DNA from 3 places in the Lysinibacillus sp. NPDC094177 genome. Region 2 is predicted to be linked to each of the others. Evidence: riboswitches for the same ligand, from Rfam matches in the RefSeq annotation. Region 2 holds a riboswitch; each other region holds the start of a gene.
What was found. Region 2 has a riboswitch for S-adenosylmethionine ahead of ACQKNC_RS19285 (O-acetylhomoserine aminocarboxypropyltransferase/cysteine synthase family protein). Riboswitches for the same ligand answer to the same signal wherever they lie in the genome.
Positions count from the first base shown of each region.

Region 1 (6,169 bases), on a different contig from region 2:
ACTGATATGCTGCACGTGCAACGGCAAGCTCTCCCTCGTCATGTGCCATTCTGTTCATGCCAACAGGAGCAAATAAGAAAGGCGTTGGATGTACTTTTCCGAACAGCTCAATCGATGTATCAATACTTGAAACGTCATGTAAAAAACGTGGAATAATAGAGTATTTTTCAAAGGCTGCGCGGTTATTTTGTAATGTTTGCTCACCCCCAGCACCTGAACGGATGTAGCCAAACGGACCAGCTTCCAATTTTTCTGCAACAGCCTTTTCTAAATCTGTAAAGCAAATAGGGAAGGGGGCTTGTGCATTAATATTCTTTAACAGTAGATCGCCATCTGTTGTCTTTGTCATCGTAATCCTCCTACTAATCTTTCTTTAGTTTCGCAGCAAAGCGGTTACCTATTGATTGAATACTCTGAACTAGGATGATTAAGATAAACACTGTCGCATACATCACATCGACCTCATAACGTAAATGACCGTAGCGATATGCAAGATCACCTAAACCACCAGCACCAACCATTCCTGCCATTGCAGTTGCTCCTATAAGACCGATTGTGGCAATCGTTAAACCTAAAATGATGGATGGGCGAGCCTCACGTAGTAATACATTCCAAATAATATGATGACGTTTAATACCCATTGCTGTATAAGCTTCCACAACACCTGGATCAACTTCTAAAAGTGCCGTTTCCATAAGTCGTGCAATATAAGGCGCTGTATAAACAACAAGCGGCACAATAACACCTTTTACACCGATAGTTGTGCCAACGAGTAGCTTAGTGAACGGTAAAATGAAAAATAGTAAAATAATGAACGGTACAGAGCGAATAATATTAATAAATAAATTGAAAAATTGATATAGAAATTTATTTTCAAATGATTGTCCCTGGCGAGTTAAAACGATTAAAAGCCCTAAAGGGATCCCTATTAAAATAGAAAAGAATAATGAAATCCCGACCATTTGGAAGGTTTCAATAATAGATTTCCCAATAACATCTGACCAATCTGCAAAGAAGCTTTGAATGCTATTCATTTAATTCGCCTCCTAACTCCTCAACACCTACCCCGTTTTCTGTAAAATACTTAAGTGCTTTTTCTACGATATGTGCCTCACCGTGTAGATGGACTACAATATTACCGACAATGCCGTTTTTTAATTCAATGATATTGGCTGCTAAAATATTTGGTTGTACATCATAAACTTTGCTCACTTCTGCAAGTAATGGTTTCCCTGTACTTTCTCCAAGGAATGTTAAACGAATCACACTTCCGGAAAGATTTAATTGCTCGATAAGAGAAGGAGACAAATTGCGTTGAGAAATAGTGTTTAAAAACTTTCGTGTCGTTGGGTGCTGAGGCTTCGAAAATAGTTCTATAGCAGAGCCATATTCTACGACCGCTCCTGATTCAAGAACGGAAACATCATCGCAAATTTTTTGAATAACATTCATTTCATGTGTAATAAGTAAAATAGTGATACCTAGCTCACTATTAATTTTCAACAGAAGTTCAAGAATAGCGTCAGTTGTTTCAGGATCTAGTGCACTTGTCGCTTCATCACTTAGTAAAATCTCAGGCTCTTGGGCAAGGGCACGTGCAATAGCCACACGTTGCTTTTGACCACCTGAAAGCTGGTTAGGGTAGCTATCTAATTTCTCTGTTAGGCCAACAATTTCTGCATATTTTGCAACGCGGTTTTTCACTTCAGAGTCGTTATAGCCGAGAAGCTTTAAAGGTACCGAGATATTGTTGTAAACGGTCGCTGTTTTTAAGAGATTAAAATGTTGGAAGATCATCCCTATTTTTTGACGTGTTTTGCGAAGGTCGTGTAGAGAAAGGGCATTAATATCCACATTATCGATCAAAACTTTTCCTGTTGTTGGACGCTCTAATAAATTGACACAGCGAATGAGGGTACTTTTTCCTGCACCACTGTAGCCAATAACCCCATGAATATCACCTTTTTTGACATGCAAGTTAATACCATCTACTGCTTTGACGATACCTTTTTTAGTTTTAAATTCTTTTGTTATATTTTCTAATTGAATCATACTGAATATCTCCTTTCTAAGTCCTTCTATAAAGCAAGAATCTGCTAGCTTTCCTGTAGGAGTCTCGCAGATTCTTGATTATATGAAGGAACCTTAATCGTTACTTACCAGCTTGGAATAATAGAACCTTTGAATTCCTCTTCAATAAATTTGCGTACTTCATCAGATTGATAAGCTTCAACAAATTTTTTAATTGTTGGGTCATCCTTGTTTTCAGCACGTACCGCAATGTAGTTTACATATGGAGAGTTAGTAGATTCTAAAAAAATGGAGTCTTTTTTAGGATTAATGCCAGCATCAAGAGCGAAGTTCGTGTTTATAGCTGCTACATCTACTTCACTAAGTTGTTTTGGAATTTGTGCAGCCTCTAATTCAATGAATTTCAAATTCTTTTTGTTTTCTTCCACATCACGAATAGATGCTGTTAAATCTGCTCCGCCTTTTAATTTAATAATGCCTGCCTCTTGAAGGACAAATAGTGCACGTGCTCCATTTGTTGGATCATTTGGCAATCCGAATGTTGCACCATCAGGAATTTCATCGAATGATTTATATTTCTTAGAGTATATGCCCATAGGAGTCAAAATTGTTTTTCCTACTGGCACTAAATCTGTATTGTGATCTTTGTTAAATGTATCGAGGAATGGCTTGTGTTGATAGCTGTTTGCATCAAGATCACCCTCGGCTAATGATGTATTTGGTAAAACATAATCAGAGAAAGTTTTTAGTTCTACCTCTAAGCCATTTTCTTTGGCAACTTTTGCAGCAACCTCTGCAATTTGTTCGTGTGGACCAGAAGTTACACCCACTACAATTTTATTTTCATTAATAGCCTTACTTTTACTATCTTCTTTAGTACCACAGCCTACTAACGCTGCTACCAATGTGAGACTCGCTAAACCTAATAAAAATTTGTTTTTCTTTTTCATGAAACATACCTCCAAAGTTGTTTTATCGGTTTGTATAAAAAAACAATTTCGCCTTGGCGTAATTGTAGCTGACGCTTTGCTTTCGCTACAGATAAACAATGCCGTCCGGATTTTGAATTGTGCTAGCACAATTCATTCCTTTCAAAATCCGTGACATCCGCCGGAGGCTTTTATCTTCATGTAAATGAAGATAAAAAAAACTCTCTTAAAAAAATTAAGAGAGGCTCATGAAAAAACGTCCTCTCTTATCTTTCAAACGACTATCGTTTGCAGGATTTAGCACCTTCCTTAAAAAAGGAGGTTGCCGAGCTTCATAGGGCCAGTCCCTCAGCTACTCTTGATAAGAGATTTATAATATTTTTTTGTAAATCCGATAGAACTAATATAAATTATAGGATATAGTTAGTCAATTGAATTTTTTAAATTTTTTATTTTATTATAATATTTTAGTTGCGAAAGAGGCATGGGAATGTCTGTTAAAGTAAGGCGGGAATATTGTTATCACTGCCGATGTCGTTTTAGCAGAAGTACAAGGGATTTATCATATTCGACAGTTTGCTGAAGAAACAGGTCACTATTTTATCCGCTAGAAGAGGGGCTGAAGCAACCAAGAAAGATTGTGAAATGAAAAAACTGTCCCCTGTAGCAAGTGTGAGCTAATAGGACAGTTTTTCGATAGGTTCTTGCTCAGGAAGGGGGATTGAAACGCTCATGAGCTAAATAAGTTTAATTTTTCAATTCTGCTGATTGCTTCACGTATGCGGTCTTCGCTAACAAGTAAGCCAACCCGCACATAGCCTTCACCATATTGACCGAAGCCGTTACCTGCAGCTACTGCGATATCAGCTTTGTCGAGCAATAAATCAGCAAATTGTTCACTCGTAAAACCTAATGGGACAGGGAGCCATGCAAAGAAAGAGCCTCTAGGTGCTGTTACTTGCCAACCAATTCGCTGAGCTTCTTCGATAAGGACGTTTCGTCGACGCTCATAAGTCGCTCTTAGCTTATCAGCGCAACATTGAGAAGCAGTAAGTGCAACTGCCGCAGCTTGTTGCACTGCAGGAAATTGACTACAAAATAGATGATCTTGAATAAGGTTAATGGCTGCAACAATATCAGGGTTACCAACTGCAAAACCAATGCGCCAGCCTGCCATATTATACGTTTTGGATAATGTATACATTTCGATACCGACATCTTTTGCACCGTCAGCTTGCAGGAAGCTAATAGGTCTATTGCCGTCAAATCCAATCGCCCCGTAGGCAAAATCATGTGATACGATAATATTGTGCTCTTTTGCAAAGCGTACTGTTTCTTCGAAAAATTCAAGTGTTGCAGTACCACCGGTTGGATTATTCGGGTAATTCAAGTAAAGAAGCTTTGCCTTTTCTTTTACTTCATTGGATAAAGCATTATAATCAGGCAGGAAATTATTCTCTGCAAAAAGTGGCATGACTTCAAAATTAACATCACCTAATACGACACCAGATAAGTAATCTGGATATCCAGGATCAGGTAGTAACATTGTATCTCCAGGGTTTAAAACCGCCAACGGTAGCTCAACAAGACCAATTTTCGTACCACCGAGAATAGCTACTTCTGTTTCAGGATCAATGTTAACATTGTATTCACGTTTGTAGAAGTCTGCTGCTGCTTGGCGTAATTCTGCTATGCCACGAAATGGAGAGTATTTATGATTTTGAGGATTTTCTGCTGCCCCCTGTAATGCTTTAATAATGTGTGGAGGAGTGGGTTGGTCAGGATTACCTTGACCGAGATTAATAACATCACGCCCTTCAGCTAGAGCAGCGTTTACTTTTTGCACAAGTGCTGCAAAAAATTGAGTTGGGAGTTGCTGTAGTTTTTTTGAGAATTCCATGCATGTCCACCTTTTTCAGAATATAATAATTATTAAAGATATGATGCACATAATATTACTTTTTTTAGTAATTGTCTAGAGCATTTTCAAAAACTATAGGTAACTATAAGCGACCAAATACGTATATGGGGGTGGGAAAAATGAACAAAGTCTCATATTTTATCGTCAATGCTTTTACTACAGAACTTTACATGGGAAATCCCGCAGCAGTATGTTTACTTGATTCAGTAATACCTGAGTCGACGATGCAGAAAATTGCTCAGGAGATTCCTGTACCAACAACAGCTTTTGTACAAAAGAAGGATAATGATTTTTTTCTTAGATGGTTTACACCAGCAAAGGAAATACCGATTTGTGGACATGGGACAATTGCTAGCGCTTTTTTACTCTGGAAACAAGGGATTGTACCCGTCAACTCTTCAATTACATTCCAAACTTTAAGTGGTCCTTTGCAAGCGATTTGGTTTAATGAGCTGGTTGAAATAACAATTAAGAAGTACCAGTTAGAAGAGATTGAATGTCCTTTGGAGCTTGAAGAATGGCTTGGTATGAAACCAACATATGTGGGAAAAACAGAATTGGATTATATCGTGGAGCTAAGTCACGAAGAGTATATTGCAGATTTCAAAGCTGATTTTCATGCGATGAATCAGTTCCCTGTACGTGGTGTTTGTATTACAAGTCGTTCTAAGGATGAGGGGATTGATATTGTTTCAAGATTCTTTTCTCCAGCACAAGGCATTGATGAAGACCATGTAAATGGTTCCACTCATGGTGCGTTAGGACCTTACTGGTGTGAAAAGTTATCAAAAGAAAGCATCGTTAGCAAACAGCTTTCAAAACGTGGTGGATTATTATACGTTACACCAAAAATAAAAGATGTGGCAATCGCGGGTTCGGCAGTTCGAGTATTAAGTGGAGAAATGTTAATCTAAATATTGAGCTAAAACCATGGAAGTAAGGTTGATTTATTGTAGTATAAATACAGAATAGTACTGTCTAGAGGAGGAATAGCTATGAAGATTGGCTGTATTCAATTAAACGTAGGCTTTGGCAAAGTAGAAGAAAATTTTGCTCGCGCTGAGGATAAGATTCGTGAAGCGGCAAAACAAGGTGCAGAAATTATTGTGCTACCAGAAATGTGGAATACAGGCTACGCACTTGAAAAATTACCAGAGCTTGCAGATGTGGATGGAGAACGTTCGAAAGCATTTTTATCAAACCTAGCGAAAGAGCTTGGCGTACATATTGTAGGTGGTTCTGTTTCAACGAAAAAGGGCGATAAATTTTACAATACGATGTATACGTT
Region 1 is NZ_JBNNTW010000011.1:20,611-26,779, forward strand. It holds gene ACQKNC_RS16900 (alpha-hydroxy acid oxidase) at 1-349, opposite strand, end outside; gene ACQKNC_RS16905 (methionine ABC transporter permease) at 363-1,034, opposite strand; gene ACQKNC_RS16910 (methionine ABC transporter ATP-binding protein) at 1,027-2,052, opposite strand; gene ACQKNC_RS16915 (MetQ/NlpA family ABC transporter substrate-binding protein) at 2,157-2,981, opposite strand; SAM riboswitch class I at 3,224-3,328, opposite strand; gene ACQKNC_RS16920 (pyridoxal phosphate-dependent aminotransferase) at 3,691-4,860, opposite strand; gene ACQKNC_RS16925 (PhzF family phenazine biosynthesis protein) at 5,001-5,795, shown strand; gene ACQKNC_RS16930 (carbon-nitrogen family hydrolase) at 5,877-6,169, shown strand, end outside.
Region 1: it holds a riboswitch for S-adenosylmethionine, as region 2 does, so the genes downstream of both, ACQKNC_RS16915 (MetQ/NlpA family ABC transporter substrate-binding protein) here and ACQKNC_RS19285 (O-acetylhomoserine aminocarboxypropyltransferase/cysteine synthase family protein) in region 2, are expected to answer to the same signal.

Region 2 (6,169 bases):
CAGGGAGTAGCAGACTTACGTGGGCTTGCTCCAAAAGAACGGGTTGGGCTCATTATCGATAACTGTGCACATCCGGAATATCGTGAGCAATTATGGAAGTATTTTAACGATGCCAATGAAGCAACAGGTGGACACCATACGCCTCACAATCTAGAAAAAGCGCTATCATGGCATGTGAATTACGCAAAAAATGGTACGATGAAGAACCCTGCTTTATCGAAATAATAAAGTTGTAAAAGCCTTGAAGGTCAGTTGATTTGTTCCTTCAAGGCTTTTAATTGTTAATAATGTAATCTCGAATGCTTAGGAGCTCTACGAAGTAATCGGGTAACACCTTGAACTGAACTGCTCAGCTATCCAAAGAAAACCCTAGCTTCTTCTTACAATAATCCAATCCATTTCCAATACGTTGCGGAGAATAGAAGGACTAGGATGTATCCAATAATCGTTAATGGAATACCGGATTTTAAGAAATCCTTTGTTGTAAAGGCTCCTGTACCATAGGCAAGCATATTTTGTGGTGCACTAATAGGTAAGAGGAAGCCAAAGCTAATAACGAATTGTTGCACGATAACGAAACCAACCTGATCAACATTAGTCGTTAATGTTGAGGCTAAAACGATAAATACTGGTACAAGCGCAGATGCTAGGCTTGTTGCACTTGCAAAACCTAAATGAATAAGAATATTAAATAAAGTAACAAGCGCGATTGTTGCAAGAATTGGCATAGAATCTAAACCGAGTGAACCGAATACTTTATCAGATAACCACGATGCACCTTTAGTATTAAGTAAAACCGTTCCTAGCATAATTCCTACTGCAAAGACAATAATTGTCCCCCAAGGAATATGCGGTTCAACTTGCTTCCACGAATAGACTCCGATTTTTGGCATTAATAAAATAGCAATTGCAACGATTGTGACGGTTGTTGTATCGAATGGGTGAAGTTTGCCCTCAGTAGCCCAGAAAAATAATAAAACTACCGATGTTATGATTAAACGAATTTCTGGAGCTTTTAATGGACCAAGTTCCGCAAGCTGTTTTTTGATTACTTCTCTACCGCCTTCAATATTACTTGTTTCAGGCTTAATTAGTGTAATCATAATGAAAAATAGAGCTACTGACATGATGATTGAGAAGGGGGCAGCGTAAAGTAACCAAGAACCCCAAGAAATATCAACACCAAATTGTTCTTTAATAAAATTTAAAGCGACCATATTTTGAGCTGCTGCCGTTTTAATACCGATATTCCAAATGGAGACAGCTTGCACAGAGGTAATGACAAGTAAAGCAGCAAGTCGACTATCACGTGGTAACCCAAATGCTGCTACCATTCCGAGTAGTATTGGGACAACTGCGCCTGCACGTGCAGTAGCAGAAGGGACAAAGAATGCGAGTGCAATAGATACTAAAATAGCACCGAATACAATGGCTTTCGTTTTTGTCCCTACTAGTGAAAGTATCCATAGTGCAAGACGTTTATGTAAATTCGTAATTTGCATGGCTGCCGCTAGGAAAAGAGCTGCGGCTACTAGTGCAACTGCAGAATTACTAAATCCACTTAATGCTAATTTTAGTGCATCCGATGTTCCTAGCTCTCTTGCTGGATCTTCCATTGACGGAGCCAACCCTAGTAAAATTGTAACGAGGGCAATAATCATGGCCGAGCTAACGGGATAGGAGACAGCTTCTGTAACCCAAAGAATGACTGCGAAAGCTAAGATAGCTAAAGCCCGTTGTCCAGCTTCAGGTAAATCGCCGTTATTAGGTAAAAAAATAATGATGATTAGTGAAGCGAAGGCTAATCCAATCCAGAGCGGCTTCAAATTACGTTTCGGTTTTGCTTGTTCAGAAGTAGACATACTTTTTCATCCTTTCTATAAATGTGGATATTATTTCCTATAACATCGGCTAGTAAAATGCTTTATTAAGAAAGTAATTTGTTTATTTATTGTAAAGAAAATTTACATATGAAATACTCTCAATTTATAGAGATAACGGGCAATTACGAGAAAAAATGTGGTCATAGAACAGACGAAAATTTCCAAAAGATATTATTTTTTCTTTTTAAATGCAGAGGTTACTTTAGGCTCAGTTCCCTGTATTAATCGTTTAATATTTTCGAGATGCAAAATGAGCGCTATGCCAAAAAGTAGTAAGGCTATAATCGTTGGGCCAACTCCAGGAATCCATAAATATGTGGCAGTACAAAAAACAAGGTAGAATTCAAGTACACCAACAATTAAATAGTTCGTAGCGAAAGATAAAATAACAAATAAAATGAGTGCAAATAAGCCAATTTTCCAATCAACCGCAAGTAATATCCCGATGATTGAAGCAGTTCCTTTGCCACCATTGAAGGCCATATAAAATGGGAAATTATGACCTAGAATGACACCAGCAGCTACGATATAGGTAAAGAGCCAAACTTGTACTTCTGTTAATTGTGTTGTATCTGCTAGATAGACATGAGCACCGATAATAGCTGCAACGCCTTTACCGATATCGATAAGTGCAACTAATATACCGTATTTCCATCCAAGGGAAAGTGTTGCATTAGAGGCACCTGCATTGCCAAAACCAGACTTTTTTAGATCTACCCCGGATAAAAATTGAGCAACTTTAGAACCATGAATACAGCCAATAAAATAACCAGCAAGAAGAAAAATGATAACGGCCTTTATCATAGAAGTCCTCCTTTCTAAATAAATAGGTTCATCACCAAAAGATATGGGTGGAATTTGTTTAAATCTATACCATTTATATAATTTGATTGGAGGCTGGACGCCCCTAGGAAAGCGCCCAGTAGGAACAGAAATCAACCCCACGTTTTGGTGATAAACTATTAAATATTAAAATAGTGTATGCGTTTGTATTACATAAAAAAGCAGACAGAAGTTTCGGAAAAAATAAAATTTTAGTGTTGACAGAGAAAAAGTCTATGTTTTATACTGTGTAACAACGATGGAAATTGAATCTCATACTCTTATCAAGAGCGGCGGAGGGATAGGCCCTATGATGCCCGGCAACCAGTAAGTGACGAACTTACTAAGGTGCTAATTCCTACAGATTCTTACTTGGATCTGGCAGATAAGGGGAGGAAAACTTGCAACCGCAACCCTCTTCTTAGCTGAAGAGGGTTTTTGTTTTCTACTGAAAAAATCCTCCTCATCTCCGGTACCATCGTAAAAAAATAACCATTTGGAGGTATACAATGACAAATTTTAAACCAGAAACATTGCTGTTACACGGTGGGCAAGAGCCAGACCCGGTAACAGGATCTCGTACAGTACCCGTATATCGCTCAACGGCATTCGTTTTTAAAGACACTGCTCATGCGCAACGTCTTTTTGCCTTAGAGGAAGCTGGCAATATTTACACGCGCATTACAAACCCAACTGTAGATGTTTTTGAAAAGCGCGTTGCTTTATTAGAGGGCGGTACAGCAGCAGTAGCACTTTCATCTGGTGCAGCAGCAATCGCATTTTCCATTTTAAATCTTGCAGGTGCAGGGGATGAAATTGTTGCAGCTAGCTCTTTATACGGAGGTACTTATAATTTATTCGCCAACACACTACCAAACTACGGTATTAAAACGATTTTCGTAGACGAAACAAATCCAGAAAATTTCCGAGCAGCTATTACTGATAAAACAAAGGCCGTGTTCGCTGAAATTTACGGGAATCCAAGTTTAAAGGTACTAGATATTGAAAAGGTAGCAAATATAGCACATGAAAACGGCTTGCCATTAATTATTGATAGCACATTTGCTTCGCCATATGGCTCTACACCAATTGACTTCGGTGCTGATATCGTCGTTCATTCCGCAACAAAATGGATTGGTGGTCATGGTACAACTTTAGGTGGAGTTGTAGTAGATGCAGGGAAGTTTGATTGGACTCGTGGACGTTTCCCAGGCTTTACCGAACCAGATGCTTCTTATCACGGTTTGCGTTATGGTATTGACACAGCAGCAGCTGCATTTGCTACAAAACTGCGTGTACAATTACTACGCGACTTTGGACCAACATTAAGTGCAGATGCAGCATTTAATTTATTACAAGGTTTAGAAACGCTTCATTTGCGTATTCCTAAACATAATGAAAATGCACTAGCAGTGGCTGAATATTTACGAAACCACCCATCTGTGGAATATGTAAATTACAATGGCTTAGAAGATTTCCCTACTCATGATTTAGCAAAAAAATATTTAAGAAATGGCTTCGGTTCAGTGCTTACATTCGGTATTAAAGGTGGACGTGAAGCAGGACGTAAATTAATCGATAGTGTGAAATTATTCTCGCACGTAGCAAATGTAGGGGATGCCAAATCGTTAATTATTCATCCAGCATCTACTACACATCAGCAACTATCAGCTGAGGAGCTAATCCAAACTGGCGTAACCGAATCGCTCATTCGCTTATCCATCGGTCTAGAGGCAGTAGAGGACATTATTGCAGATTTAGAACAAGCTATTGAACAAGTAACAGCTTCACAACAACAAGTAGAAGCATAATAAATAAAAAACATTGGTTAATGTTGTAGCGTTTACGTATTTTCCCATTCGATAGGCCTCATTTGGTAATGCGTAAAACGTTGCTGCATCATCCACTCGCCTCATTTGGTGAGAGTAAGGAAATTGTTTAAAATTAATACCTAGTAATTTTATAAGTATTATTGACTTACTTAAATCCTTGTTTTATACTAGGGATTAAGAAAAGTGTTCGAAAGGCTACCAACCTAGAACCAATTTATAGACTAATTTAGTTTTCAAAAGTGCTCCCCCACTTTTGAATATATAAAGAGGAGTAGTTGCTCAGCCAGTAATTACTCTTATCTACAAAAACTGATGATAAGGAGTGTTTTAAATGGGAAATGTTTATAGTGCGCAAAACATAGCATCTTATCTTATTTATGAATTAAATGAAGGTCATGTATTTGTGAACAACATGTCCATTCAAAACATACTTGCGTCAGTTGAGCGTAAATGGCAAGAGATCTTTGGACATTCTACGTTTAAGGAAATCGTTTATGCCAAAGAGGAAGGTTATACAGTAAAAGAAGTTTTCGAAGCTTATGAAAGCTATGGAGCAAATCATATTCCTCTACCTGCGACAGAGTATTACTTAAAATACGGTACATTCCAATTAGTTGAACGTACGTATGCAATACCAAATTTTACGCAAGAGGAAATAGGATTGGTGCAACAAGCTTTAACTCAATATCGTTATAAATTGCTAGCCAAAGCTAGCTAATTATCCCTCATATAATCGGGCTCATTCTCTGCTGCTACAGGGAATGAGCTTTTTAAATTAGATGATGAACATATACAGAAAAAATTTTTATTAATATATTTTAAAAGAACAATTTTTATGAATGTCTTTACATACATATATAATAGAAGAAAGGCATTTATTTTTGGTATATCACCAAAAGTTGTGGATGACATTTGTTAAAAATTTATGCCATATATAAGTTGATCTTCGTTCTGACTGGGCGACTCCTTGGGGCTCAGCGATAGAGGAACGAAGGCTAATACCATCACATCCTTCGTGACCAACATCCTGTTGGCTCAAGCGGATCATCGAACGCCCTCAGTCAAAACGGAAATTAACCATAGATGATCCATATTTTTTTATTAAGAATCGTCAATATTTGTTCAATTATTATAGATCAAGTGAAAAATCATATATTAAAAGGGATGAAAACGATTTCTTTTGCACTTCTAGAGGAAACAAATGTCCATCCTAGAAAGATTTTTCTTGTGCAATGTATGTATATACGTTACAATTTTCTTTAAGTTGAATTTTGAATTATTTGAATTTGTTTGTTTCGCAGACTTTGTATCTTTATTCAGAATATTTTTGTAGCGAGAGTGAAACAACATGACTAAATATCTGATTGAAAACGAAGTGTTAGAGACACGGCAAGTTGACCTGCTTTGTAAAGTCGGCGCACAATTCAAAATCTGTACGAATTAAGCTGAGACGAAATAAATATAATGAAACTGCGGAATGTAAGTTGGAGGGAATAACAACAATGGCAACTATAAAGGCAGCTATATTAGGATTTGGAACGGTAGGTCAAGGAATTTACCATATATTAAATGAAAAGCGTGAAGAGCTTAAAAATAAATTAGGAATTGAGCTAGAAGTAGCAAAAATTTTAG
Region 2 is NZ_JBNNTW010000015.1:70,853-77,021, reverse strand. It holds gene ACQKNC_RS19300 (acetyl-CoA hydrolase/transferase family protein) at 1-225, shown strand, start outside; gene ACQKNC_RS19295 (DASS family sodium-coupled anion symporter) at 381-1,862, opposite strand; gene ACQKNC_RS19290 (glycerol-3-phosphate acyltransferase) at 2,055-2,687, opposite strand; SAM riboswitch class I at 2,984-3,097, shown strand; gene ACQKNC_RS19285 (O-acetylhomoserine aminocarboxypropyltransferase/cysteine synthase family protein) at 3,215-4,516, shown strand; gene ACQKNC_RS19280 (hypothetical protein) at 4,869-5,255, shown strand; gene ACQKNC_RS19275 (homoserine dehydrogenase) at 6,040-6,169, shown strand, end outside.

Region 3 (6,169 bases), on a different contig from region 2:
ACGGCGTATTTTGGCAGAAATTATAAGAATCTTAATCGGCGATATAATAAAATAATATTCAAGAAGTCAAAATAAACTATAGAACGAAAACATTTGAACCAAAGTTGGTAAAACAGTATAAGCTATAATGTTTGAGATCTCTTTGATATTTTTGAACTGAAACATATCTAAAATAATTATCACGTGATACACTTTTCCATATAGACATTTTAATAAGGAGTCTTTACGTTGAAATCATTTTTAGCTGTTGGGATTGGCGGATTTTTGGGTGCCATCTGTCGATATAGCCTCGGTTTAGCACTTTCAAATAACGGTAGTTTTCCATTTGCGACACTTTGCATAAACTTAATCGGCTGCTTTTGTTTAGCATGGCTATTTACTACGTTTACAAAGCGTACGCCTGTTATTTTAGGAATTGGGACCGGCTTTTTTGGAGCCTTTACGACCTTTTCGACTTTTTCTTTAGAAACGCTATTACTTTTGCAGGATAGTAAGTGGCTACAAGCTGTTCTTTATATTTTAATGAGTGTTTTTGGCGGTTTAGCTTGTGCATGGCTAGGATTTAAGCTAGCAAAGGGGCGCATCGTATGATAGTTGTTGGTATCGGTGGATTTTTGGGTGCACTAACGAGATTTTATCTAGGTAAATTGATTGTCCATACATACCCATGGGCAACATTTTTGATCAATATAACGGGTTCTTTTGCCCTTGGCTTTCTATTTGCATTACATCCAAGTGATTGGATATGGCATTTTATAGGGCTTGGTTTTTTAGGAGCTTATACGACTTTTTCAACATTCGGTTTTGAATGTTTGACGCTTTTGGAGCGGAAAAAATGGAGACAAGCGATTATTTATATATGCACTACAGTTTTATTCGGTTTACTTTTCGCGGCACTTGGCTTTTTCCTTGTGTAGCAGCATTTTAAGAAGCTAGAGGTGATTTTTTGACACAGCCATCCATTGAACAATTACAAGCACTCGAAGCTGAAATTGAACAAACACTTTATACTTTAATCGACCTAGAACTCGAAGAAAACTTTCCAGAAATGAATACACGCTTTGCACAATTGCTTGCAAAGGTTCAAGCAGCTCAATTAATTGATTATAAGCTTGATGTCCTCGTTGATCCTCAAGCATTTGCAACAGAAACTTGTATTCTACTGCAAAGTTTAATAGAGACAAAGAATAGACCACATAAAAGGCAACGCCTTCTAACACATCGTATGATTTTAAAAATATGGCTACGTAAAAATCAACGCTTTATGACTGAATTTTTACCTCAAATGTTTTAGGCTTTTTTTCAGAAGATCGCGCTCTTTGGTAAAATAAATTCCTTTTTGAAAAGCTTCAATAGATTGGTCAAAGTAGTATTGTATTTAGGGGCTTCCTTTGAAAAAAGGAGTCCTTTCGTTATGTAGCTAAAGGAGCAACATTCTACATAAAAGAGTTTCAGGGTTCAACGGTAGTTCCTCCAAGCTCTAATCAAATCGTAAATGATTCACTATGATCAATTACATGTGCAATGACTTCATCACCAGGTTTTCGAAGCCATTCATCGACCAACTCTTCATCTGTATCTAAATCCGTATCATTTTTAGGTAAAAAGCAAATCTTCTTTTTAAATACTCGTCCATCTTTTTTAACAATTTCAAAAGTAATATAATTTAATATAGTATGGAAAAACTACTGTTCTTCGGTAACAATAACTTTCAATAAATCTCGGGTTTTTCTTACTTCCAATATGCAACTAATCATTATTTAACCTCCTTCTTCTACTTGTTAAAGCGATGCTGATGAAGTTACGGCTAACTCTACATTCACACACATGAGTAATAATTACTCGCTCCATTTTTTCATTAAATATTTCTGCTTTGTAGCTATTCTCAAAGTGAACCACCCTCTATTAACTCAACTAACAACCTGTCCGTTCTGCAATACTTCAAGATCTATTCCTCAATCTGTGATTTCAAGCTCCAAGAAGAGTATTTTTTCTGAATTTTATCAATTTTTGTTCAATTATAAACAAAAGTTGATTTTTAAATTTTTACAGCTAATGGTATGTTAATAACATACCCGGGGAAAAAGTAAAGGAGAATGATTATGAAAACAAAAAGATTAATAATGACAATTATTTTCACATTACTATTAGTCCCTATTAGTTTTACTCACACTGTTGAAGCAACATACGAACCTAGTCAACAGGAAATTGATCAATTAGCAAAGGAACTAGAATTCATGTTTGAAGAAGCTGCATATAAAAATAGTAATGGTGACTTTGTTGACTTTAATTTTAAATTATTAAAAGAAAAATACGGTTCTGATGATCAAGTTATACTTGAATTAGAAGAACTTGTTAAACCTAATTCTTCAGTAATCCAAGCAAGAACTGCTGCAGTTGATCGTTGTATAGAAAGGAAAATTAAGGCGGCTTATCAAGAATATTTTAGTGTTACAGCAATGGTTACAATTGTTAACTATATAAAAGAAAAGAATTATAAAAGTGCTGCTGAGAGAATACTTAAAGCCGGAGTAAGGGGTAATATCGTTGGAATAACGGCTTAAATAACATATTGGCTAGTTACTTGTATCTATGAGGAAGAAGGCTGGTTTTAAAAAGGAGCTTCAGTGAAAAAAATTACATTTTATTTAATATTTTTCTTAATTGCATTTTGTATATTGTTAATTACAAACTACTTTATTTTTGGAGATTGGTTGATTATTGATAAATTATTTCACAGTTTTATACTTACTATAATATTAATGTTTTTCGATTGGGCATTTGATAAACCTAGAAAAACAAAATAGTAATTTAAAAACTAAAAAAGATAATACAAGTATTTGATAATTTTTCATTAATTATCAAAACACACCCTAAGTATTGTCTAGCTACAGCTCTCTAACAAAAACTCACATTTCATCAAAAGGTGCCAGTATGGATCAAATTAATACTTCCGAAGCACCAAAACATTTTCCAATAATATGTAAATTAGTAATTGTATAATTCAGTTTTTCATTTGAGGTGACTTATATGGAGTTTATCAGAAAACACATATATATTATTCATTTCATATTACTATTTATAACTTTACCGGTCTGGGATTATTTCAGACATGGTAGTTGGAATTTTCGTTATAACTTTTTCTTTTCCATATGGGTTGTAATTGTTTTTACGTTTTTTAATTCACTATTCAGTTTTAAAAAAAATGAAAACAAAAAGGAGAAAAAAGAATGAAGAATCTTCTAACTAAAGTAATAGCGTCTCTACTTGTATTCTCTTTAGTAATATCAGCCTTTTCACCAACAACATTGGCGAAAAACAAAAAGGCAAACACAGAAGTTGATGAACAGCAAGTACAAGAATTAGCTGAAGCACTTGAATTTGTATTTGAACAAGCGATAGTGATGAATGAATTTGGACAAGCTGTAGGTCTGGATTTTGACAAAATTGAAGGAAAGTATGGTATAAGTCCCGATTTAGAAAAAGCTATTGATGAAAATGAAGTTGTAACCAAAACTCGAACAGCTGCAGTGGACCGTTGTTTAAGTAACAAAATAAAAAATTATTTCACTGCTGAAGATTTTCTTCCTACAGCTGTTATTAATTCTGTAATAGCTTTAATTCTGGAGAAAAATTACACTTCCGCTGCGTTAAAAATAATTAAAGCTGGTGAAATGACCCTCTCCATTCTCCACCAATACGCTCAAATCTCAATACCCATAATTTAGCACTTTACTCTTTGGTCGCCTTAACGCTGACTTTTCCGAGAGTTTTTTATACTTTGATTAAAAATATGTTGCAAATATTGATTTTTTATTTTATTCTAATATTATTGTGAAAAAAATATAATATTTTTGCTTCTTATCAAGAGAGATGGAGGGACTGGCCCGATGATATCTCGGCAGCGGAACTTAGTGATTTAAGTTACTGTGCCAAATCCAGCAAGCAATGGCTTGATAGATAAGAGGAGCGTTTTATAGATATAAGGCCTCTTCTTGTTGTTTCAAGATGAGGTCTTTTTTATGTAAAAAAATGGGCTAAGGACGTGTCCCTTTTTAATTTTTGGAGGTAGAACAATGAAGAATGAGAATCCATGGGCACTGATCCCATTTGTTGTTTTTTTGATTTTATTTATTGGCTCAGGGGTTATTACAGGTGATTTTTATGCCTTTCCTGTCATTGTAGCCATTGCCATTTCGGGCGCTGTGGCTCTGGCGATGAATCGAAAAGAATCGTTTTCGCGAAAGGTTGATATTTTTTGCAAAGGCGCAGGAAATTTAAATGTCATGCTGATGGTTGTTATTTTTCTCTTGGCTGGGGCCTTTTCAGAGGTAGCAAAAGGTATGGGGGCAGTGGACTCCACTGTTAACTTTGCTTTGTCGGTCATTCCGGAAAACCTGCTTGTCGTAGGCTTGTTCATCATTGCCTGCTTTATCTCCCTATCAATGGGTACATCGGTAGGAACAATTGTTGCACTGGCGCCAATTGGAGTTGGGATAAGCGAGCATACAGAGTTTTCCATGGCTTTAGTAATGGCGGCGATTGTTGGAGGTTCGATGTTTGGCGATAATTTATCCTTTATTTCAGATACAACAATTACTGCCGTTCGTTCACAAGGCGCACAAATGAAGGATAAATTTAAGGTGAATTTTTGGATTGTGTTACCGGCAGCTATTGTAACGAGCATTATTTTAGGGTTAATCACAATGGGTGAAACGACAGCACAAGTAGAGCATTTAAGCTATAGTTGGGTAAAAATTGTTCCCTATGTGTTAGTTATTATCTTTGCGTTAGTTGGAATGAATGTTTTCCTTGTTCTAGCATTTGGGATTGTTCTCGCCGGGGCTGTTGGTTTAGCAGATGGTAGCTATCATTTAATGAGCCTTTTGCAAAAGATTGGCGAAGGAATGTCAGGCATGTATGAAATGGCATTTCTTGCGATATTAATAGCTGGAATGGTGGAGATTATTAAGTTTAACGGAGGAATTGACTTTCTGCTTCACCTTGCGACACGAAGAATAAAATCGAAAAAGGGTGCTGAATTTGGGATTGCCGGCCTTGTGGGCCTAACTAATTTATCTACAGCCAATAATACGATTGCTATTTTAATTGCTGGTCCACTTGCAAAAAATATTGCTGAACAGTATGAGATTGAGCCAAGAAAGTCCGCAAGTATATTAGATATTTTCTCTTGTACGATTCAAGGCCTTCTACCATACGGAGCCCAATTCCTAGCAGCCGCAAGCGTAGCTGGAATATCGCCAGTGAGCATGCTGCAATACTCTTTCTATCCAATCCTTATAGGAATCTGCGGGAGCATCGCGATCCTTATCGGATACCCGGCAAAAAAGAAAGCCTGAATTTCACCACTATCAATTATACCTCGGCATAATTGCGTCTGGAATAGGCTTTGTGCTTAGGCTAACATCCCATGCAAACTACTTTCCGATTCAGGTGATATCCGCCGTCATTTTACATTGAAATATTCCAATCGTTTTGAAAAAATAATTAAAACGATTGGTTTTTTTATTGGCTGTTTTCTTATAGATTGTTGCTGTTAATACATAAAGACCAAGTTCATTCTACGCATTTAGTAGATGAACTTGGTCTTTAGTAAATCCTTCTTTAGTTTAATAAGAACAGAGACGCTAATTAAACAATCGCGCCCGAACGTTGAAAATGATTAAACAGTTCTGTTCCCCTTATAATAAGGTAAAGCATTTCTGAAAACTATAGATCCCATAAACCATCTTTTAATAATCTCCCCTACTTATACCTACTTAATATTTCTTCTGGAATATGACAATAATCATTTGGACATCTAGCTAACCTATCTTGATGTTCTTCTGCACTTCTTATATAGTTTGTAAGAGGTAATACTTCAACAACAATAAGGTCGTAATCATTTCTCTCACAAAGAAACGCCTTTGCCTCTTCTAAGTGTTCAGGATTTTCACTATATACTCCTGTTCTGTATTTCTCGCCAACATCCTGTCCTTGTTTATTCAAACTGTATGGGTCAATGATTTCAAATAAATACCCCATTAATTCCCTGATTGTTACAACTGTCGGATCAAATCCTGTTTTTACACATTCGGCATACCCATCATAATCACCCTCAAGTGTATGACTTGTTCCATTAGCTCTTCCTGCTTCTGTAAACTTAACC
Region 3 is NZ_JBNNTW010000001.1:15,544-21,712, forward strand. It holds gene crcB (fluoride efflux transporter CrcB) at 229-591, shown strand; gene crcB (fluoride efflux transporter CrcB) at 588-917, shown strand; gene ACQKNC_RS00065 (hypothetical protein) at 947-1,294, shown strand; gene ACQKNC_RS00070 (hypothetical protein) at 2,103-2,564, shown strand; gene ACQKNC_RS00075 (hypothetical protein) at 3,231-3,728, shown strand; SAM riboswitch class I at 3,859-3,967, shown strand; gene ACQKNC_RS00080 (Na+/H+ antiporter NhaC family protein) at 4,077-5,360, shown strand; gene ACQKNC_RS00085 (peptide-methionine (S)-S-oxide reductase) at 5,767-6,169, opposite strand, start outside.
Region 3: it holds a riboswitch for S-adenosylmethionine, as region 2 does, so the genes downstream of both, ACQKNC_RS00080 (Na+/H+ antiporter NhaC family protein) here and ACQKNC_RS19285 (O-acetylhomoserine aminocarboxypropyltransferase/cysteine synthase family protein) in region 2, are expected to answer to the same signal.